3 regions of the Nocardia thraciensis genome follow, and region 3 is predicted to be linked to each of the others. Evidence: riboswitches for the same ligand, from Rfam matches in the RefSeq annotation. Region 3 holds a riboswitch; each other region holds the start of a gene.
What was found. Region 3 has a riboswitch for cobalamin ahead of cobN (cobaltochelatase subunit CobN). Riboswitches for the same ligand answer to the same signal wherever they lie in the genome.

Region 1 (7,192 bases), on a different contig from region 3:
GAAAGGGTGCCGCAGGTGTCCGCTCCCGGGAAGGGCGTCGAGGTCATCGGCCTGCCCCGGAGGTCGTGGAGTCGTCGAGGCGGGGGATCGGGAGGGCGGCGTGGACGCGGAAGCCGCCGTCGGTGCGGGGGCCAGCTGTCAGCTCGCCGCCGAGGGCGTGGGCCCGCTCGATCATGCCCGGAATCCCGTTGCCGCCGACGGTTGTGGACGGTTGTGGATATTTCGAAGGGTCGCCGTTCGCGGGGGACGCGGGGCCGTGCTGTCCGCCCCCGATGTCGTCGATGGTCAGGCGCAGGGTGTCGGGGGAGAAGTCCACGGTGACAACGGCTTCGGCGCCGGAGGCGTGGCGCAGGACGTTGGTCAGCGACTCCTGCACGATGCGGGCGGCCGCGCCGTCGAGCACGGCGGGCAGGCGCTGTGGCGCGCCGCGGGTCTCGGTTCGCACCGTCAGCCCGGCCGCGCGAGCCGGTCCGAGCAGGGTCTTGAGATCGGTGATACCGACGGCCGGAGTCGTCGGCGCCGCAACGGTTTCCGCACCGGCCCGAATCGAGCGCAGCAGGGCGTGCACCTCGCCGAGCGCGTCGCGGCTGGCCTGTTTGATCGCCGCCAGCGAGGTGGCCGCCTGGTCGGGCTTGCGGTCCAGCAGTTCCAGCGCCACCGACGACTGCACATTGATCACCGACAGGCTGTGCGCCAGCACATCGTGCAATTCGCGGGCGATGGCCAGGCGCTCCTCGGTCGCCCGCTGCTCGCGCTGGGCCAGCTCGCGCGCCCGTTCCGCCTGCTCGTTGCGGCGGGCGGCCTCGGCCCGCTGCCGCCGGGCCACCAGCACCGCACGGCGCTGCCTGATCCCCTCCGCTATCGCGACCAGCACGCTCAACCACGCCAGCAGTCCGGCCGCCTGCCAACCGTTGGTCGAGTATCCGCGCAATGCGGGGATCGGCCACACCATCAGCAGGTACCCGAGCGGCAGCAGCGGGTAGGTGTACCAGCGTGAGCCCCGGCTGGCGGCGGTGAGGAAGGCGATCACCAGTGCGAGGAAAATCGGCCCGTAACCGTAGCCGACCAGCAGATATGTGGCCGTGGCCGCCAGCACTCCGTAGAGCGCGGGCTGTGGGTAGCGGCGGCGGGCCACCAGCAGCAGCGGCCCGGTCACCAGTAGTGCGTAACCGAGCGCGTCGAGGGCGCGAGTCCCGCTCTGGTGCGTATTCGCCGCGCTGCCACCCGCCAACTGCACGACGGCGACGACGACCGCGGGCAGCACATCCCGCAAACCCGGCCACACCCTCGACTCCACACACGAACGGTAGCGCCGCCACATCCCGAACGGGAGCTACGCGCCGCGAATTACGTCTGGATACGTACGCCGGGTCACGCCGGGCGGCGGATGTGTTCCTCCTGGTCGCAGGCGGATTCTCGGGGGCATGAACTTCGACGATCCCGGGCGGACATCCACCGCCACGGCCGCGGTCGTGACGACCGATGCCCTGACCAAGACCTACGGTACCCACACCGCCGTCGACTCCGTGGCCATGACGGTGTACGCCGGTGAGATCTACGGATTCCTCGGCCCCAACGGCGCCGGTAAGACCACGACCCTGCGGATGCTGGTCGGCCTGATCCGGCCCACCTCCGGCGCGGCCACGGTGCTGGGAAGCCATCCCGGCGACCCGGAAACGCTGCGGCGCATCGGTGTTCTGATCGAGGGCCCCGGCTTCTACCCGTACCTGTCCGGCCGCGACAACCTCCGGCTGCTGGCCCGCTACCGCGGCGTCGGGCGCGACGGCGTCGAGCAGGCGCTGGAGCGGGTGGGCTTGGCCGATCGGGCGCACGACAGGTTCCGCACCTACTCGCTGGGGATGAAGCAGCGGCTCGGCGTGGCCGCGGCGCTGCTGGGCCATCCAGACCTGCTCATCCTCGACGAACCCACCAACGGGCTCGACCCGGCCGGGATGGCCGAGATGCGCGAGCTCATCACCGGACTCGCCGCCGACGGGCACACCGTCGTGCTGTCGTCTCACCTGCTCAGCGAGGTGCAGGAGATCTGCGACCGCGTCGGCGTCATCTCTCGGGGGCGCCTGCTCACCGAAGCCACGGTGAGCGAATTGCTCGGGGCGGCAACGCTCTTCCTGCGGGCCGAGCCGGTGGAGCTGGCCTTCCCGGCGGTCCGTCGAGTGGTGGGCGATCGATCCGCGTTGCTGACCGCCGCCGGTATCAGAGTGGATGCCGGTACGGCGATGGCGCCGGCGGTGGCGCGCGCGGTGATCGCGGCCGGTGCGGATCTGCTGGAGCTGCGCATCGACGAAAAGTCGCTGGAGGAAGTGTTTTTCGAGATGACGAAACTGGAGGAAGCGGCATGAGCGTCAGGCAGGGAATGCGGGATGTGGTGGCCTGCACCGCCGCGGAACTCGATCGGCTGCGCAAGTGGCCCGCGTTCTGGGTCGTGCTCGGCACCTGGATCCTGCTGAATCTCACCTTCGCGTACCTGTTCAACTACCTGGCCTACACCACGGGCGACAGCTCGCGGATGTCCAACGGACAGCCGCGCGAGGTCTTGCTGCGGCTGATGCTGCCCGCCGCGGTGCCGGAGGTGTTCACGCAGGGGATGGCGATGTTCGGCGGTGCGCTGATGCTGGTGCTCGGCGCGATGGTGACCGGCAGCGGATACGGTTGGGGCAGTTGGAAAACCGTCCTCACCCAGGGCCCCGGGCGGGTGAGCGTGCTGACGGGCACCGTGCTGGCGCTGTCCGCGGTGGTGGTCGGGCTGGTCTGTGCGGCGTTCGTGATCGACACCGGGGTGGCCGCGGTGATCGGCTCCGCGCAGCACGGTTCGCTGGCGCTGCCGTCAGCGGGCCGGGCGCTGCTCGGAATAGTCACGGGCACGCTCATTCTCGGGATGTGGACACTGGCCGGTGCGCTGGTCGGCGCCATCGCCCGGGGCCCCGCACTGGCCGTCGGCCTCGGGCTGGTGTGGGTGCTGGTGGTCGAGAACCTGCTGCGTGGCGTCGGCGCGATCTTCTCGCCGATCCAGGCTGTGACGGACTACCTTCCAGGCACGGCGGCCGGATCACTGGCCGGTGCTATGCGCACGGTCGGGGGCGCGGCGACCCCCGGGGTACTGGACGTGCTTTCCCGCCCGGTGTCGTTCGCGGTGCTCGGCGTGTACATCGCGGTATTCGTCACCGCCACCGTGTGGTCGGTCAAGCGCCGCGACATGGTTTGAACGACAACACAATACGTAGTACGGGCCCGCGGGGTGCCGGAGTTGCGGTCAGCCGAGCACCCCGTAGGCCACCTGCCTCGAGGCCCTCGCGATCTGGTCGGGGGTCAGCTTGCGGGAGCGCTGACCGCGATAGACCTCGGAGGCGAGTGGGGCGAGCAGGATGTTGGCGTAGCAGGCCGCCGGTGCGGCTCCGGGGCCGAGCGGGGGCGGGCCGCCGAGCGTACGGGCGAGCGGCCGAGCGGGTAGGTTCGGTCGGGACGGCAATCCATTCCGACTGTGAAAGGACAGTGATGCCAACACGTACCGCGCGCACCGCTTGGACCGGGGGCCTGCAGGACGGCTCTGGCCAGGTCGAGCTGGCGAGCTCCGGCGTCGGCAAGTTCGACGTGTCGTTCCCGAAGCGGACCGCCGACACGGCCGAGGGCACCACCAGCCCGGAGGAACTGATCGCCGCCGCGCATTCGTCGTGCTACGCCATGGCGCTGTCGGGCCAGATCGGCAACGCCGGCGGCACGGTGCGGAGCCTGGACGTCAACGCCGATGTCACGCTGGGTCCGGATCCGGCGGGCGGCTTCCACATCAGCACCATCAAGCTGACCGTGCGCGGCAAGGTCGACGGGCTGGACGCCGCGGGCTTCCAGGCCGCCGCCGAGGGCGCGAAGACCGGCTGCCCGATCAGCAAGGCGCTGGCGGGCGTCGGCACCATCGAACTGGATGCCGCGCTGGAGTCCTGAACGCGTGAGGACATGACGAGGGGCGGTGTGAACGCACCGCCCCTCGTTGTGTTCGCCTACGTGCATGTCCGCCGTTGCCGTGTGCGGCCGCGGACCACGTACGTCAGGCGGCGACCGCGGCCTGCCTGCGATCGGCGAACTCCGTGAGGGTCGCGAATGCCAGCCCCAGCACGGCCCACAGCGTGGCCGAGACCGCCAGCGACGACACCCGGAACTGCCACAGCAGAGTCGCCGGGAAGTTGTCCTTCACTTCGTTCACCCCGGGCAGCGCGATATAACCGACCGCCGTCACGATCACGAACGCCGCCACCGCACCGCCGAACCTGACCGTGCTCAGTTGCGCGGCGAGCAGGCGGTGCGCGAACACCGCGCTGCCGACCGCCGCGAACCCGAGCAGGACCGCCGCCACCCACAGCAGGGTGCGCTCGTTGATCGTGTCCGGCTCGCCCACCGCCGGGGGATTGGCCGGGTACTTGAAGAACGGCACCGCGGTGATCGCGAGCCAGCCGCACAATCCCAGTGCCACAGCCAGTTTCGGCCCCGGCAGGCTGGTGTGGCGGCGCGCGAAGTGGGCCGCGGCGGCGAAGATCGCGCCCAGCGCCAGCCCGGACAGCCCGAGTGCGAGGAATTCGCCGAACTTCTGCCCACCGCGGCTGACCAGTGGTTCTTCGGACTCCTCGTGGGAATGCCCGCCTGCCGCGGCCTCCTCGATGGCGATGGCCGACTCGACCCTCGGCTCGCCTATGACGAACCCGACGGTGCCCGCCAGCAGTCCGGCGATGAGTCCGGCCAGCAGGCCGCGTAGGAGCAGGGTCTTCAGCGAACCGGTCAGTGGCACGGCACGCCCAGCAGGTGTCGCCCGTCGTGCATCAGCTCGTGCAGGTACATCCCGCTCCGGGAGACCGCGCCCTGATCGAAGCCGACCAGGTACAGCGTGAGCAGTGCCAACAGGACGACGCCTACCGCAACGAGCACGGTGGCGAGCGAATCGGTTGCGCGGCCGGGGGTGTGCGCAATGGCCATGGTGGTCCTCCTTCGGGGATGGTCGCGTCCCCGCGAGCGAGTCTGGCAACGACGGTGCCGATGTCTGGCTAACCGGCCGAGGGGCCGGATTACAGTGGCGCGACCGCCCCGGAATCGCACCGGGTTACCGCGTCACCGTCGCTGTGGTCACCTGAACTGTGACACCCTGAGTTCTGTGGCGTCAACTGCGGGATCGTCATTCGGCCGCCGCCCCCGGCTGCTGATCGGAATCGTCGCGGCGACAGTGACCGTGCTGGTCGTCGCCGCGATCGTGGTCGCGGTCCGTGCGCGGTCCGGGGACTCGTCGCTGTCGTACCCCTGCCCCGGGGACCCGGCTTCCGCCGAACCGGGGTGGGCGCCGTCCTCGGCGTCGTTCGCCGCGGGTTTCGAGGCGCATCCGTTCGTCGGCAACGGTTATCTCGGCCTGCGGGTGCCGCCCGCCGGAACCGGTTACGTCGAGACCGGTGAGCGCACCGGCTGGCCGCTGTACACCCCGCGCTACGACGGTGCGTTCGTGGCCGGGCTGTACGGGCGCGAACCGGCGCTGGCCGACGGGCTGACGGTGGCCGCGGCGCTGCCGAACTGGTCGACGTTGCGGGTCGGGGTCGGCGGTGAAACCTTCTCTCCGGCAACGTCACCCGCGCAGGTGTCGAACTTCCGGCAGACCCAGTTCCTGCGCTGCGGCATGGTGCGGACCGAACTGACCTGGACCACGCGCGACGGCCGCGCCACCGATCTGGCCTACGACATATTCGCCGATCGCACCGATCAGCACGCCGCCGCCGTACATCTCACCGTCACGCCGCACTGGGACGGGCAGGTGACCGTCACCGACCTGCTCGATTTCGCCGGTGCCCGCCGCATCGATCGGACCGGGTTCTCGTCACCGGCTCCAGGCACCCTCAATGCCGAATTCCGTACTAGGACAACGAATGTGGTCGGCAATGTGGCCTCGGTGCTGGCCGCCGACGGTACGGTGCGACCGCAGGAATCCGGCCAGCAGGCGACATCGGAGGTCGTGTCGGGAAGGCCCCTCGAGGTCACGAAGTTCGTCGGCGTCGACACCGGGCTCACCGCCGCCGATCCCGGCCGGTCCGCGACGGACGCCGCGCGCGGGGCCGCCGAGCGAGGGTGGCCGAATCTGCTTGCCGCACAGGCGCGGGCGTGGCGCGAGCTGTGGGCATCCGATATCGAGGTGCCCGGCCGCCCGGACGTGCAGCGCTGGACGCGCGGCGCGCTGTACTCGCTGTATTCGGCGACGAATCCGCGGCAGGACAACAGCGTGTCGCCGACCGGTCTGAGCAGCGACAACTACGCCGGTCTGGTCTTCTGGGACGCCGATATCTGGATGTACCCGGGGCTGCTGCAACTACAGCCGGAGCTGGCGCGGTCGGTGGTCGAATACCGCTACAAGACCCTGCCGGGCGCCCGCGAGAATGCCCGGCGCCTGGGCTATCCCGGCGCGTTCTATCCGTGGACGAGTGCGAGCACCGGCGATCTGTGGAGCGAATGCCACAGCTGGTCGCCGCCGCACTGCGTGACCCAGATCCACCTGCAGGGTGATGTGTCGCTGGCCGCGTGGCAGTACTACCTGGCAACCAAGGACGTCGGCTACCTGCGCGACCGCATCTGGCCGATCATGTCGAGCCTCGCCGAATTCTGGGCCGCGCGTGCGACGCCGAACCCGGACGACAGCTTCTCGGTCCGCGATGTCGCCGGGCCGGACGAGTACAGCAACGGCGTCGACGACGGTGTGTACACCAACGGCGTCGCGGCCGTGGCGCTTCGGAACGCGGTCACGGCCGCGCGTATCATCGGCGCGCCCGCGCCGCCGGAGTGGACGGCGCTCGCCGATCGGCTGCGCATGCCGTTCGATGCCCGTGACGGCATATTCCTGCAGTACGAGGGATATCGCGGATCGGAGATCAAGCAGGCCGATACGGTACTGCTGCAGTATCCGCTGGAGTGGCCGATGCCGCCGCAGGTAGCCGCGAAGACGCTGGACTACTACGCGGAGCGCACCGATCCGGACGGACCCGCCATGACCGACTCGGTGCATCAGATCGATGCCGCCGCCAACGGTGAGGCGGGCTGTTCGGTGGGCACCTATCTCGACCGCTCGGCCCGTCCCTTCGCCCGCGAGCCCTTCGGGCAGTTCGCCGAGGCGCGCGGCGAGAAGGCGGGCGCCACGGATCCGCACGCCGGCGCCCCC
Region 2 (7,192 bases), on a different contig from region 3:
GGACCCGCGGATCGTGGCGGCGTTCGAGACATCGCTGATCCTCTACGCCGAGCATGGTTTCAACGCCTCGACCTTCGCCGCGCGCGTGGTCACCTCGACGCAGTCCGACATGTACAGCGCGGTCACGGCCGCCATCGGCACGCTGAAGGGCCCGCTGCACGGCGGCGCCAACGAGGCCGTCATGCACGCGATGCTGGAGATCAGTAAGCCGGAGCGGGCGCGGGAGTGGTTGCGGGACAGGCTGTCCCGCAAGGAGAAGGTGATGGGTTTCGGACACCGCGTCTACAAGAACGGCGATTCCCGGGTGCCGACCATGAGGGCGGCCCTGAAGCAGGTCGCGGAGGTGACCGGCGGCCACGAATGGCTGCGCATGTACGCCGAACTCGAGGCGGCCATGGCGGAATCGACCGGCATCGAACCGAATCTGGACTTCCCCGCCGGACCCGCGTACTACCTGATGGGCTTCGACATCGACATGTTCACGCCGATCTTCGTGATGAGCCGCATCACCGGCTGGACCGCCCACATCATCGAACAGTCACAGTCCAATGCGCTCATCCGCCCGCTGTCGGAGTATGTGGGTGTGCCGCAACGGGTCGTGGGAGTGGCCTGACGCACGCCGCGACCGTGACACCAGTGGCCCCGGCTGTCGTCAGACGGCCGGGGCCACAGTGCATCAGCGTACGGCTTGTGCCGCGGTCACCAGGTTCCGCAGCGACGCCTCGACCTCAGCGGGTCCGCGGGTCTTGAGCCCGCAGTCCGGATTGACCCAGAGCCGTTCGGCCGGTACGGCTTTCAGTGCGGCCTGGAGCGAGGTGGTGATCTCCTCCACACTCGGCACCCGGGGCGAGTGGATGTCGTAGACGCCCGGCCCGACGCCGAGGTGGAATCCGGCCGCGTTGAGGTCGTCGAGCACCTCCATGTGCGAGCGGGCCGCTTCGATCGAGGTGACGTCGGCATCCAGATCGGCGATAGCTCCGATGATCTCACCGAATTCCGAGTAGCACAGGTGGGTGTGGATCTGGGTGGCGTCGGACACGCCGCTGGTCGCCAGCCGGAACGCCGTCACCGCCCAGTCCAGGTACGCCTGCTTGGCCTGCGCGCGCAGCGGCAGCAGCTCTCGCAGCGCCGGTTCGTCGACCTGGACGATGCGGATCCCGGAGGACTGCAGGTCCACCGTCTCGTCGCGGATCGCGAGCGCGACCTGCCGGGCCGTTTCCGCCAGCGGCTGGTCGTCGCGCACGAACGACCAGGCCAGGATCGTCACCGGGCCGGTGAGCATGCCCTTGACCGGCTTGCTGGTGAGCGACTGCGCGTACCCGATCCACTCGACGGTCATGGGCGCGCGCCGCACCACGTCCCCGTACAGGATCGGCGGCCGCACGCAGCGGGTGCCGTAGGACTGCACCCAGCCGTTGCCGGTGGCGAAGAAGCCGTCGAGCTGCTCGGCGAAGTACTGCACCATATCGTTGCGCTCGGGCTCGCCGTGCACCAGTACATCGAGACCCAGCTTCTCCTGCAGCGCAACGACATCGGCGATCTCGGCGCGCATCCGCTCGTGGTACTGCGCGCCGGTGATCTCGCCCTTGCGCAGTTCGGCTCGCGCCTTGCGGATCGCGGTCGTCTGCGGGTACGAGCCGATCGTGGTGGTGGGCAGCAGCGGCAGTCCCAGCCGTTCCCGTTGCAGCGCACGGCGTTCCGTCGCGGGGGCGCGGCGGGTGGCGTCCGCGCCGAGCGCGGACAGACGGGCGCGCACGGCATCGTTGCGCAGGCGCGGATCGGCGGCACGGCTCGCCCGCGCCGCCCGCGCCGCGGACAGTTCGTCGGCGATGGTGCCGGTGCCCTCGCCCAGGGCGGTGGCGAGCAGCCGTACCTCGCCGACCTTCTCCGCGCCGAATGCCAGCCACGACCGCAGCGCCGGATCCAGCTCCGTCTCGTCGTCCAGCGAATACGGCACGTGCAGAAGCGAACTGGAGCTCGACACCGCCAGCGCGCCGGTACTGCCCAGCAACGTGCCCAGCGAGGCCAAGGCCCCGTCGAGGTCGGTCCGCCAGATATTGCGCCCGTCGACGACACCGGCCACCACCAGCTTGTCCGCCAGGGCCGGTACCGCGGCCACGTCGTCGACCGTTGTGCCGGAGGCGAAATCGAGCGCGACACCCTCGATTCCCATGTCCGCCAAGGCGGGCAGCGCCGCACCCGGGCGGCCGAAGTAGGTCGCCACCAGGATCGCCGGTCGCTGCCGCAGTCCGGACAGCTCCGCGTAGGTGCGCCGCATCAGCGACAGCTCGGCATCGGTGAGGTCGGTGACCAGCACCGGCTCGTCGATCTGCACCCAGTCGGCGCCCTCGGCGGCCAGCAGGCCGAGCAGTTCGCGGTAGTGGGGGAGCAGATCGTTCAGCCGATCCACCGGCGAGATGCCGTCGAGGCCCTTGGACAGCTTCAGGAAGGTCAGTGGCCCGATGACGACCGGACGTGCGGGTACGCCCAGTTCACGAGCCTCGCGGAACTCACCGAGGAGCTTGTCCGGACGCAGCGCGAAGGAGGTGCCCGGGCCGATCTCGGGGACCAGGTAGTGGTAGTTGGTATCGAACCACTTGGTCATCTCCAGCGGCTCGACGTCCTCGGTGCCCCGGGCCGCGGCGAAGTAGCGTTCCACCGGGTCGGTGATTCCGGCGACCCGCAGGGGCAGCGCGCCGAACATCTCCGCGGTGTCGAGCATCTGATCGTAATAGGAAAAGGTCCCAACGGGAACCGAATCCAGTCCGGCCGCCGTCAGCGCGGCCAGCTGCGTGCGCCGCAGCTCGCGCCCGACGGCGTGCAGGTCGGCGGCGTCGATGCGCCCGGCCCAGTAACTCTCGGTCGCGCGTTTGAGCTCGCGCCGCGGCCCGATCCGCGGAATGCCGAGAACCGTTGCGGTGAAAGGGGTGTGATCAGTCACGGTCTCTCCAGTGCTGGAAGCCACAGGTCACCGCCATACAGAGCAGACGGAGCCCGAGATGCCTGTGCACTGGTGTCCGCCCGCCCGATTCCACGAGGCGGTGGCCGCCGGATACGGCGTACCCGGCACAACTGGCAGGTCTTCGGACTCGCAGGCATCTCCCCGTCGGGGGTGTCCCTACTGGCCGTCGCTTCCCAGGTGCGCGCACCCAGTGCTGGTGACGGCGGTCGTTCCTGCATACCGCTGCGGGACAGTCCCGGATTCCCACCGGGTTCCCTCTGGCCGATCCCTCCGGACCGGTTTCGACGCTGCCGCCCTGGCGCTCGGGGCTCCAACTCGCCAGGCGCAGCGAACCAGCTGCGTAGTAGAGGATAAGGCACGGGGCAAAGCGGTTATTCCGGGTATGAGCCCGCCGCTGTCATTCCACCCCGCATCGCTTTTGGCCGGAAACCACGCGTACTGGCTCGGTTACCGGCAGGTCACACAGATTTGCAGATCGGCAAGGTTCGGTTGTGAGGTTGGCTGCGAAGGCGTATTCGATGTCCGGACTCGCCGACGAGCCAGGTACCTTAAGCCAATGTTCTCCAAAGTGCTGGTCGCCAACCGCGGGGAAATCGCCATTCGAGCGTTCCGCGCCGCTTACGAACTCGGGATCGGCACCGTCGCGGTATTTCCCTACGAGGACCGCAATTCGGTGCACCGGCTGAAGGCGGACGAGTCGTACCAGATCGGGGTGCCCGGCCACCCTGTGCGGGCCTACCTGTCGATCGAGGAGATCATCAAGGCGGCCAAGACCGCCGGCGCCGACGCCGTCTACCCCGGTTACGGATTTCTGTCGGAGAACCCGGACCTGGCCGCGGCGTGCGCGCGGGAGGGCATCACCTTCATCGGCCCCTCGGCCGAGGTGCTGGAACTGACCGGTAACAAGGCCCGCGCGATCGCCGCCGCGGAGGCCGCGGGGCTGCCGGTGCTCGCCTCCACCGCGCCGTCGGCCGACGTGGAGGAGCTGCTGTCGGCCGCGGATTCCCTGCGGTTCCCGGTATTCGTCAAGGCCGTCGCCGGTGGCGGCGGCCGCGGTATGCGCCGGGTCGCCGACCGGGCGCAGCTGCGCGAGTCCGTGGAGGCGGCTATGCGGGAGGCCGAATCGGCCTTCGGCGACCAGACGGTATTCCTCGAACAGGCGGTGATCAATCCCCGCCATATCGAGGTCCAGATCCTCGCCGACGGGCGGGGCAATGTCATCCACCTGTTCGAGCGGGACTGTTCGCTGCAGCGGCGGCATCAGAAGGTGATCGAGCTGGCCCCCGCGCCGAACCTGGATCCCGCACTGCGCGAACGCATCTGCGCCGATGCCGTGGCCTTCGCGCGGCAGATCGGCTACAGCTGCGCGGGCACCGTGGAGTTCCTGCTCGACGAGCGCGGCAATCACGTGTTCATCGAGATGAACCCCCGTATCCAGGTCGAGCACACCGTCACCGAAGAGATCACCGACGTCGATCTGGTGGCGTCGCAGTTGCGGATCGCCGCCGGGGAAACCCTGGACGACCTGGGGTTGAGCCAGGACTCGATCGGTATCCGCGGCGCCGCGCTGCAGTGCCGGATCACCACCGAGGATCCCGCCAACGGCTTCCGGCCGGACACCGGCCGCATCACCGCCTACCGCAGTCCGGGCGGCGGCGGCATTCGCCTCGACGGCGGCGCCAACCTGGGCGCCGAGGTCGGCGCGCATTTCGATTCGATGCTGGTGAAGCTCACCTGCCGCGGCCGCGACTTCACCCAGGCGGTGGCCCGGGCCCGGCGGGCGGTCGCCGAATTCCGGATTCGCGGTGTGGCGACCAACATTCCGTTCCTGCAGGCGGTGCTCGACGATCCCGACTTCCGGGCCGGGCGGGTGACCACTTCCTTCATCGACGAGCGGCCCTACCTGCTGACCCAGCGCGGGTCCGCGGACCGCGGCACCAAGATCCTGACCTATTTGGCCGACATCACCGTCAACAAGCCGCACGGTGAGCGTCCCACCGCGGTGTACCCGCACGACAAGCTGCCTCCGATCGACACCACGGCGCCGCCGCCGGACGGGTCGCGGCAGCGTTTGCTGCGGCTGGGTCCCGAGGGTTTCGCGCAGGCCCTGCGCGAGCAGCGGGGAATCGCGTTGACCGACACCACCTTCCGCGATGCGCACCAGTCGCTGCTGGCGACCCGGGTGCGTACCAACAGCCTGATCCAGGTGGCCGGGCACGTGGCGCGGCTGACACCGGAGCTGCTGTCGGTCGAGTGCTGGGGCGGCGCGACTTACGATGTGGCGCTGCGGTTTCTGTACGAGGACCCGTGGGAGCGGCTGGCGGCGCTGCGGGAGGCGATCCCCAATATCTGCCTGCAGATGCTGCTGCGCGGGCGCAACACCGTCGGGTACACGCCGTACCCGGAAAAGGTCACGCGCGCCTTCGTTTCCGAAGCCACCGCGACCGGGATCGACATCTTCCGGATCTTCGACGCGCTGAACAACGTCGACCAGATGCGCCCGGCCATCGACGCGGTGCGCGAAACCGGCACGGCCCTCGCGGAAGTCGCGATGAGCTACACCGGCGACCTGTCGAACCCGGACGAAAACCTCTACACGCTCGACTATTACCTCAAGCTGGCCGAGCAGATCGTGGACGCCGGCGCGCACGTCATCGGCATCAAGGACATGGCCGGACTGCTGCGCGCGCCCGCCGCGCACACCCTGGTCACCGCGCTGCGCAGCAATTTCGACCTGCCGGTGCACGTGCACACCCACGACACACCGGGTGGTCAGCTGGCGACGTACCTGGCCGCGTGGCAGGCCGGTGCGGATGCCGTCGACGGTGCCAGCGCGCCGATGGCCGGCACGACCAGCCAGCCGCCGCTGTCGGCAATCGTTGCGGCGGCGGCGAATTCGGAGTACGACAGCGGGCTGAACCTGGGCAATGTGTGCGATCTGGAGCCGTACTGGGAGGCCTTGCGAAAGGTGTACGGGCCCTTCGAATCCGGGCTGCCGGGTCCGACCGGCCGCGTCTACACCCACGAGATTCCGGGCGGGCAGCTGTCGAACCTGCGCCAGCAGGCGATCGCGCTCGGCCTCGGCGACCGGTTCGAGGAGGTCGAGGCGAAATACGCTGCGGCGGATCGGCTGCTGGGCAGACTGGTGAAGGTGACGCCGTCGTCCAAGGTGGTGGGCGACCTCGCGCTGTCACTGGTCGGCTCGGGCATCGATGTGGAGGACTTCGCCGCCGATCCGGGCCGTTACGACATCCCCGACTCCGTAATCGGTTTCCTGCGTGGGGAACTCGGCACTCCCGCCGGTGGTTGGCCGGAACCGTTCCGCAGCCGGGCATTGGCCGGGCGCGGGTCCGCCAAGCCCGAGACGGAGCTGACCGCGGCCGACGAGGCCGGACTCGGCGGCAGCTCGGAGGAGCGCCGGGCGACGTTGAACCGCCTGCTGTTCCCGGGCCCGGCGGGCGAATTCCTCGCGCACCGTGAGAAATTCGGCGACATCTCGGGACTGTCGGCCAACCAGTTCTTCTACGGGCTGCGGCACGGCGAGGAGCATCGGGTGCAGTTGGAGAAGGGCGTCACGCTGCTGATCGGCCTGGAGGCCATCTCCGAGCCCGACGAGCGCGGCATGCGCACGGTGATGTGCATCCTCAACGGGCAGCTGCGTCCCGTCCTGGTCCGCGACCGCTCCGTCGCCAGCGACGTCCCCGCCGCCGAGAAGGCGGACAAGACCGATCCGGGTCACGTGGCCGCCCCCTTCGCGGGCGTCGTCACCCTGGTCGTCTCCGAGGGAGACACCGTCACGGCGGGCGACACCATCGGCACCATCGAGGCTATGAAGATGGAGGCCGCCATCACCGCCCCCCGCGCCGGCGTGGTGCGCCGCGTCGCCATCGGCAAGGTCCAGCAGGTGGAGGGCGGCGACCTGCTCGTAGACCTCCGCCTGAACGAGGCCGCGGCGGAGTGAGCCGCCCCAGGCCCACCAGCCCCCGCGGGTCAGCCTCGCGGGGATCCGGTTCGGGGGCGTGCCGCGCCGCGCACGGTGGCGCCCGCCCGTTGTGCGGAGTGGGGGCATCGAGTGGGGCGGTGTTCTCGGGGGTGGCTCGATGACGCGGATCGTGGCGGGGGTGGCCGGAGGGCGGCGGCTGCGGGTTCCGCCCGCCGGTACGCGGCCGACGTCGGATCGGGTGCGCGAGGCGCTGTTCAACATGTTGGCTGCGCGCTTGGACTTCGACG
Region 3 (7,192 bases):
GTGCATATGCATGTAGGAGCTGTAGAACAAGGGGTCACCGGCGGCCAGCAGGGCCACCGTGCGCCCCGCCTCCAGATGCGCGGCGAGCGTGGCGGCCGCCTGCTCGTAGAACTCGTCGATGGCCCCCTGGTACCCGCCCGGATGCGCGGTGGTCTCGGTGGTCACCGGATAGACGAGGTGCTCCTCCAACTGTCCCGGCCGCATGTACGGGGCGGCGATGCCGCGGGAGATGCTGCGTCCGTGCCGGGCGCTGTGGAAGGCGATGACATCCGCCGCTCCGATGAGCCGTGCCGCCTTCACCGTCACCAGTTCCGGGTCGCCTGGGCCCAGCCCGATGCCCCACAGCTTCCCGCGCTGCCTCGTCGCCGCACCCGGACCGGTCATTCCTGTTCGCTCGCAATCGCATTCAGTGCCGCCGCCGTGATGGCGCTGCCGCCGCGGCGCCCGTGTACCGTCAGATACCCGACATCACCGTATTCGGCGAGGGCCTGCTTGGATTCGGCGGCGCCGACGAATCCGACCGGAATACCGAGCACCGCTGCGGGCCGGGGAGCGCCCGCGTCGAGCATGTCGAGCAGGTGGAACAGCGCGGTGGGGGCGTTGCCGATCGCGACCACCGCGCCGTGCAGTCGATCACGCCAAAGTTCCAGCGCCGCAGCCGATCTCGTGGTCCCCATGGACCGCGCCAGCTCCGGCACCCGAGGGTCGGCGAGCAGGCACAGCACGTCGTTGTCGTCGGGGAGGCGACGACGGGTCACGCCCGAGGCCACCATCGTGGCGTCGCAGAGGATCGGCGCCCCGGCACGCAGCGCGGCCCGCGCCTTCGCGACCGCGTCGGGGCTGTGGTCCACGTCGGCGGCGAGGTCGACCTGACCGCACGCGTGGATCATGCGCACCACCACCTGCGCGACATCGGCCGGGAACCGGTCCAGTTCGGCCTCGGCGCGGATGGTCGCGAACGAGCGCCGATAGATCTCGGGCCCGTCGGTGAGGTAGCTGGTGCGTACGTCGGACATGGCATCCACCCTAAGCGGCGGCCCGCACGTCCCCGTGCGCCGCCCTGGCCGCATCGGCCCGCGCGCGATCAGGTGCGCGGCCGCTCGAGCAGCCGCGACATCACGATGCTGCTGCGGGTGCGCCCGACGCGGGCGTTCTCCCGGATCCGCTCGACGGTCGACTCGATCTCCGCCATATCGGTCGCCATCACGTGCACCAGCGCATCGGCCTCGCCCGCGATCGTCCACACCCCGACGACCTGAGGGATCGGTTCCAGGCTGCGGCGCAGTGCGGCCGGGGAGATGTTGTCGCGGTAGTAGACCTCGACGTAGGCCTCCGTCTTCCAGCCCAGCGCCGCGGGGTTGACCAGTGCGGTGAATCCGGTGATCTGGCCGCCCGCGACCATCTTGTCGACCCGCCGCTTCACCGCCGGGGCCGACAGTCCGACCTCCGCGCCGATGTCCTGGAACGACGCGCGAGCCTGCCGCAGCAGGTGGGCGAGAATCCGGCGGTCCAGCTCATCCATACCGCCTCCTTCCCTGCGCAATGATTCGCCGAGGTTCACTCGATACACGCAATGAATCGATATTCCGAGCGCAACAGTACGCCCATTATCTTCGTTTCAACGTCGCGTGATCGCCGATCCCGAGGAGTCCCGTTGACCTCCGTCACCGCCCCGCACGCGCCCGAACCCGCCGCCGTCCGCTGGTCCACGCCCCGCCGATACCTGATGTGCCGCCCGGAGCATTTCGACGTGCGCTACGCGATCAATCCCTGGATGGACCTCGCCGCGCCGGTGGACCGGGCTCGCGCCCTCGCCCAGTGGGAGGCGCTGCGCGCGGCGTTCGAACGGTGCGGCCACCGCGTCGACGTGATCGCGGGCGAGCCGGATCTGCCCGATATGGTGTTCGCCGCCAACGGCGGCCTGGTGATCGGCGACCGCGCCTTGTCGGCGCGGTTCGCGAATGCGGAACGGGTCGCGGAGGGCCCGGCGTATCACCGCTGGCTGAGCGAACAGGGCCTGTCCCGCGTCGCGGCGGCGACCGAAATCAACGAGGGCGAGGGCGATTTCGCGGTGGTCGGCGACCGCGTGCTGGCCGGGACCGGGTTTCGGAGTTCTCGGGCGGCGCACCGGGAGGTGGAGGCGTTCTTCGGGCTGCCGGTGGTGTCGCTGCGACTGGTCGATCCGCATTTCTATCACCTCGACACCGCCCTCATGGTGCTCGACGGCACCGTCGCCTACTACCCGAATGCCTTCGACGCGGCGAGCGCGCGGGTGCTGGCGCGGCTGTATCCGGACGCGGTCGTCGCCACCGCGGCCGACGCGCGGGTGCTCGGTCTCAACGGTGTGTGCGACGGTCACCGCGTATTCCTCAGCGACCGTGCCACGGCGTTGGCCGACCAACTGCGCGCTCGCGGTTACGAACCGATCGGCATCGACCTGTCGGAATTGCTGAAGGCCGGTGGCAGCGTCAAATGCTGCACCCTGGAATGGCATGCCGAGCGAGCTGCGCGCGACGAGGCGGCAGCGGGTTGAGCCCTCCCCACCGAGGGTGGCCACGATCCATGGTGTAGCACAGACGGGAAACCCTTCAGGGGCGACGGCGAGACGCAGAGGACAGCTTCGGTGGGCCGACCGCGCGGGTGGTCAGCGGATGTCGGGGTGTGGTGGGGTGATGCGGTAGCCGTCCGGTTCGGCGATCACATCGGTGCGGGCGCCGCGGGGGCGGCCGCAGCGGCGGTCGCAGCCGGACCAGTGCTGGCGGCCGGAGACCTCGAGGTCGGCGGCCTCGAGGCCGCCGCGCGTGCCGGTGGCGGGAGGGCCCGCGGTCGTGATACGGCCCGTGGTCACCGCCGCAGCGGCGTCGGCGCGAACGTCGGTGCGGGACTTGGCGCATCCGGGTTTTCCGGCGCACGCGGTGACCAGCAGCCACGGCGAGTGCGCGTCGAAGATCAGGCCCATCGGGGCGAGTACGCGCACCACCTGCTCGGCGGGCGACTCTTCCAGATCGGCGATCACCAGGCTGCGCCAGGGTGTCACCAGGATCGGATGTTCCACGGCGGCAACGAATTCGGCGGTACGCGCCGGGAGGCTGCCCAGCGGGACGCCCGCGCCCAGCGCCACCCGGTCGTCGGACTGGGTGAGCCAGCCGATCGGAATGTCGTGGCCCGCACCGAATTCCAGTGGCTCCGCGGCGGCGGCGAGGTCGAGCCGCGCGGCGACCCGGGCGGGCCCGTCCTCGATCTCGTGCAGACGCCACTGCTCGCCGCGCAACTCCTGGAACGCGCGTGCCGCCGCGAGCAGCACGTCGAGAACCTCCGTGCCCGGCAACCGGATACCGGTATCGCGGCCGCCCAGCACCAGGGTGTAGTCGTCGCCGCCGACCGCGTGGACGCCGATATCGCCGCCGAGGCCGCTCACATCATCGCGCCCGTCGTCGAGGGTGAACAACACCCGCCCCGGCAGCTCCGCCAGCGTCGGCGTCGCCCGCAGTCGCTCATCCAGTCCCTGGACCAGCGCGTGCACATCGGTCCAGCCACCCACCCGGCCCGACAGCGGCGAGGCGACGATATTGCGCACCCGCTCGTGCGTGGGACTGGGCAGCAGCCCGACGGCATCGAGCCGGGCCGCCAGCGCGTCGGCGTCGTGCATCTGCCGCAGCTGCACGTTGCCGCGCGAGGTGAGTTCGATATCGCCGTTGCCGAGTTCGCGCGCCGCCTCGGCGAGGGAGCGCAACTGGTCGGGCCGCAGCATACCGCCGGGCAGTCGAATCCGCGCCAGCGGACCGTCGGCGGCCTGGTGCAGCCGCAGGACGCCGGGGCAGGAATCGGGCGCGGAGCGAGTCATGATGCCTTCAGCCTACGATTCGCCCCGCGAGTCGGCGCCGCCGCGGCGGACCAGACGTCGGGCCGGACTCAGAGCAGGTGGGGCGGCTTGTGCCCCTCGACGTGGTCGCGGTGCACGGTGGTGCCCGCGATTCCGATGCCCAGGCCGACGGCGATCAGGAATACCACGCCCCACAGGATCGCCCAGCCGTCCTCGGCGCGCCCGGCCGAGGTGAGTCCGACCCCGAGCGCGGCGAAGGCCAGCATCAGGCAGAAATACCCGGTCCAGGCCGCGATCCGGTTTCGCTTGACCCATCTCGGCGCGGGTCCGGTGTGGTGCGGTGCGCTCGACATGGGCTCAGCCCTCCGATCCGGTCGTCCGCGCGGGGGAACCCTGGCGGTGGGCGAAGGTGGGGGTCTCCTCCCAGCAATCGTTGAGCAGACTCGGCGCCGCATGTCGGTCGGCACGGTCGCGGCGCACCGTCGTGCCGTACAGGGTGAGCCCGATAATCACCGTCGCAGCGCAGACTTCGCCGGACAGCATCGCCCAGCCCTGGTGGCCGCTGCCCGCGGCGGTCAACGCCATGGCGAGCGTCGCGAAGGTGACCAGCACGCCGAAGTAGCTCAACCAGGCGACTAAGCGATTGCGTCGAACCCAGCTCGGGGTTACCGGCATACGATCAGCGTCCTCTCTCGTCGGCCTCGCCGCGGGTATGGCCCTTCCACGGCGGGATCGGAACGTAGCTGTCGTCCAACAGATGTGGCCGTTCGTGGTGGTCGGCGTGATCGCGGCGGTTGGTCGTCTGGAAGACGAGCAGACCGAAGATCGCGACCGCCGCGCACACGCCCGCGGCAATCAGCAACAGATCGCCGCGATTTCCGGCAGCTGCCGCCAGCGCCATAGCCAGCAACGCAACGGCAACCATCATGCAAACAATTCCTGACCAGGCGGCGAAGCGATTCCGCCTGGCCCATCCCGGGGAGTTCGGCATATTTCGAGCGTACGCCGCTGTGCCGGACGGGAAAATGCTGAAACAGCAGGTCGTTGCGAGTTCGATGCATAGTTCCCGGCGGCGGGCACCGGGGCCGGGGCTCCGGCGGCGGACGACCGGCGCGGTAGCATCCGGGGGCTCGCGCAGCACGAGGAAACCGGTGCAATTCCGGTGCGGTCGCGCCACTGTGACAGTCAGACCCTCCTGGCGAGCGCCAACTCCCTGATGGGCGCGTCACCCGAGGAAGGCCGAACCGTGATTCTGCTGCTGTCCACCTCCGATACCGACCTGCTGTCCGCCCGCGCCAGCGGCGCCGACTACCGGCTGGCCAACCCCGCCCGGCTGCTGCCCGACGATCTGCCGGGCGTGCTCGAGGGCGCCGACCTGGTGGTGGTGCGCATCCTCGGCGGCCGCCGCGCGTGGGAGGAAGGACTCGACGCGCTGCGCGGCAGCGGAATTCCGGTGGTGGCCCTCGGCGGCGAGATGGCGCCCGACGCCGAGCTGATGGAATGCTCCACGGTGCCCGGCGGCGTCGCGGCGGACGCGCACAACTACCTGGCGGCGGGCGGGCCGGCCAATCTGCGCCAGCTGCACAACTTCCTGTCCGACACCGTTCTGCTCACCGGGCACGGCTTCGAGCCGCCCGTGCACCTGCCCGACTGGGGCGAGCTGGAGCGGGACGCGCGCGACGTGGACGGCCCACGTGTGGCCGTGCTGTACTACCGGGCCCAGCATCTGGCCGGGAACACCGCCTACGTCGACGCGCTGTGCACCGCGATCGAGGAGGCGGGCGGGCGGCCGCTGCCGCTCTACTGCGCCTCGCTGCGTACTGCGGAGCCGGAACTGATCGAAACCCTGCGCGGCGCCGACGCGCTCGTGGTCACCGTGCTCGCGGCCGGTGGCACCAAACCGGCGACGGCGTCGGCTGGCGGCGACGACGAGGCCTGGGACATCGGGGCGCTGGCCGAGCTGGATGTGCCGATCCTGCAGGGCCTGTGCCTGACCAGCGGCCGGGCGCAGTGGGAGGCCAACGACGACGGGCTGTCGCCGCTGGACGTTGCCACCCAGGTCGCGGTGCCGGAATTCGACGGCCGCATCATCACGGTGCCGTTCTCGTTCAAGGAGTTCGACGCCGAGGGTCTGTCGGCCTACGTGCCGGACCCGGAGCGCGCGGCGCGGGTGGCGGGACTCGCGGTGCGGCACGCGCGGCTGCGGCACCTGCCGACGGGGCGGCGGCGCATCGCGCTGATGCTGTCCGCGTATCCCACCAAGCACGCCCGCATCGGCAATGCCGTGGGCCTGGACACCCCCGCCAGCGCCATCCGGTTGCTCACCGAGATGCGTTCGGCCGGTTACGATCTCGGTGCGCCGGGGGAGATCCCCGGACTGGACGAGCGGGACGGTGACGCGCTGATCCACGCGCTCATCGCCGCCGGTGGCCAGGATCCGGACTGGCTGACCGCGGAACAGCTGGAGGGCAACCCGATTCGCATCGGCGCGGCCCGCTACACGGAATGGTTCGAGACCCTGCCCGAGGAGCTGCGCACGGCGGTGGTCGCGGCGTGGGGTCCGCCGCCCGGGGGACTGTATGTCGACCGCTCCGCCGACCCGGCCGGTGAGATCGTCATCGCCGCACTGCGTTTCGGCAATGTGGTACTGATGGTGCAGCCGCCGCGCGGCTTCGGCGAGAACCCGGTGGCCATCTACCACGACCCGGATCTGCCGCCGAGCCACCACTATCTGGCGGCCTACCGGTGGATCTCGGCCCCCGACGGTTTCGCGGCCGACGCCATGGTGCACCTGGGCAAGCACGGCAACCTGGAGTGGCTGCCCGGCAAGACCCTCGGCATGTCGGCCGCCTGCGCCACCGACGCGGCGCTGGGCGACCTGCCGCTGATCTACCCGTTCCTGGTCAACGACCCGGGCGAGGGCACGCAGGCCAAGCGGCGCGCGCACGCGACCCTGGTCGACCATCTGATCCCGCCGATGGCGCGCGCCGAGACCTACGGCGACATCTCGCGTCTGGAGCAGCTGCTCGACGAGCACGCCAACATCTCGGCGCTCGACCCGGCGAAGCTGCCCGCGATCCGGCAGCAGATCTGGACGTTGATGCGGGCCGCCAAAATGGACCACGACCTGGGTCTCGAGGAGCGCCCGGACGAGGACGTCTTCGACGACATGCTGCTGCACGTCGACGGCTGGCTGTGCGAGATCAAGGATGTGCAGATCCGCGACGGCCTGCATGTCCTGGGACAGGCGCCGGTGGGGGAGGGCGAGCTGGATCTGGTGCTGGCCATGCTGCGCGCCCGGCAGCTGTGGGGTGGCGAGCACGCCGTCCCGGGGTTGCGAGAGGCACTGGGGCTCAGCGAATCCGGGGA

Region 1: another riboswitch for cobalamin. It lies ahead of ACYVLQ_RS22870 (CbtB domain-containing protein); the one in region 3 lies ahead of cobN (cobaltochelatase subunit CobN).
Region 2: another riboswitch for cobalamin. It lies ahead of metE (5-methyltetrahydropteroyltriglutamate--homocysteine S-methyltransferase); the one in region 3 lies ahead of cobN (cobaltochelatase subunit CobN).

What each region holds. Positions count from the first base shown of each region.
Region 1 is NZ_BAAGSM010000033.1:367,695-374,886, reverse strand. Features, by position in the region: gene ACYVLQ_RS22900 (sensor histidine kinase) at 44-1,297, opposite strand; gene ACYVLQ_RS22895 (ABC transporter ATP-binding protein) at 1,425-2,360, shown strand; gene ACYVLQ_RS22890 (ABC transporter permease subunit) at 2,357-3,223, shown strand; gene ACYVLQ_RS22885 (hypothetical protein) at 3,272-3,487, opposite strand; gene ACYVLQ_RS22880 (OsmC family peroxiredoxin) at 3,514-3,957, shown strand; gene ACYVLQ_RS22875 (CbtA family protein) at 4,061-4,795, opposite strand; gene ACYVLQ_RS22870 (CbtB domain-containing protein) at 4,786-4,980, opposite strand; cobalamin riboswitch at 5,019-5,162, opposite strand; gene ACYVLQ_RS22865 (discoidin domain-containing protein) at 5,156-7,192, shown strand, end outside.
Region 2 is NZ_BAAGSM010000026.1:199,489-206,680, forward strand. Features, by position in the region: gene ACYVLQ_RS17160 (bifunctional 2-methylcitrate synthase/citrate synthase) at 1-613, shown strand, start outside; gene metE (5-methyltetrahydropteroyltriglutamate--homocysteine S-methyltransferase) at 677-2,941, opposite strand; cobalamin riboswitch at 3,058-3,257, opposite strand; gene ACYVLQ_RS17170 (pyruvate carboxylase) at 3,519-6,923, shown strand; gene rsmD (16S rRNA (guanine(966)-N(2))-methyltransferase RsmD) at 7,063-7,192, shown strand, end outside.
Region 3 is NZ_BAAGSM010000017.1:242,992-250,183, forward strand. Features, by position in the region: gene ACYVLQ_RS08965 (precorrin-2 C(20)-methyltransferase) at 1-384, opposite strand, end outside; gene ACYVLQ_RS08970 (precorrin-8X methylmutase) at 381-1,016, opposite strand; gene ACYVLQ_RS08975 (Lrp/AsnC family transcriptional regulator) at 1,085-1,522, opposite strand; gene ddaH (dimethylargininase) at 1,655-2,533, shown strand; gene cobG (precorrin-3B synthase) at 2,645-3,844, opposite strand; gene ACYVLQ_RS08990 (hypothetical protein) at 3,913-4,176, opposite strand; gene ACYVLQ_RS08995 (hypothetical protein) at 4,181-4,498, opposite strand; gene ACYVLQ_RS09000 (hypothetical protein) at 4,503-4,751, opposite strand; adenosylcobalamin-variant (AdoCbl-variant) riboswitch at 4,952-5,027, shown strand; gene cobN (cobaltochelatase subunit CobN) at 5,070-7,192, shown strand, end outside.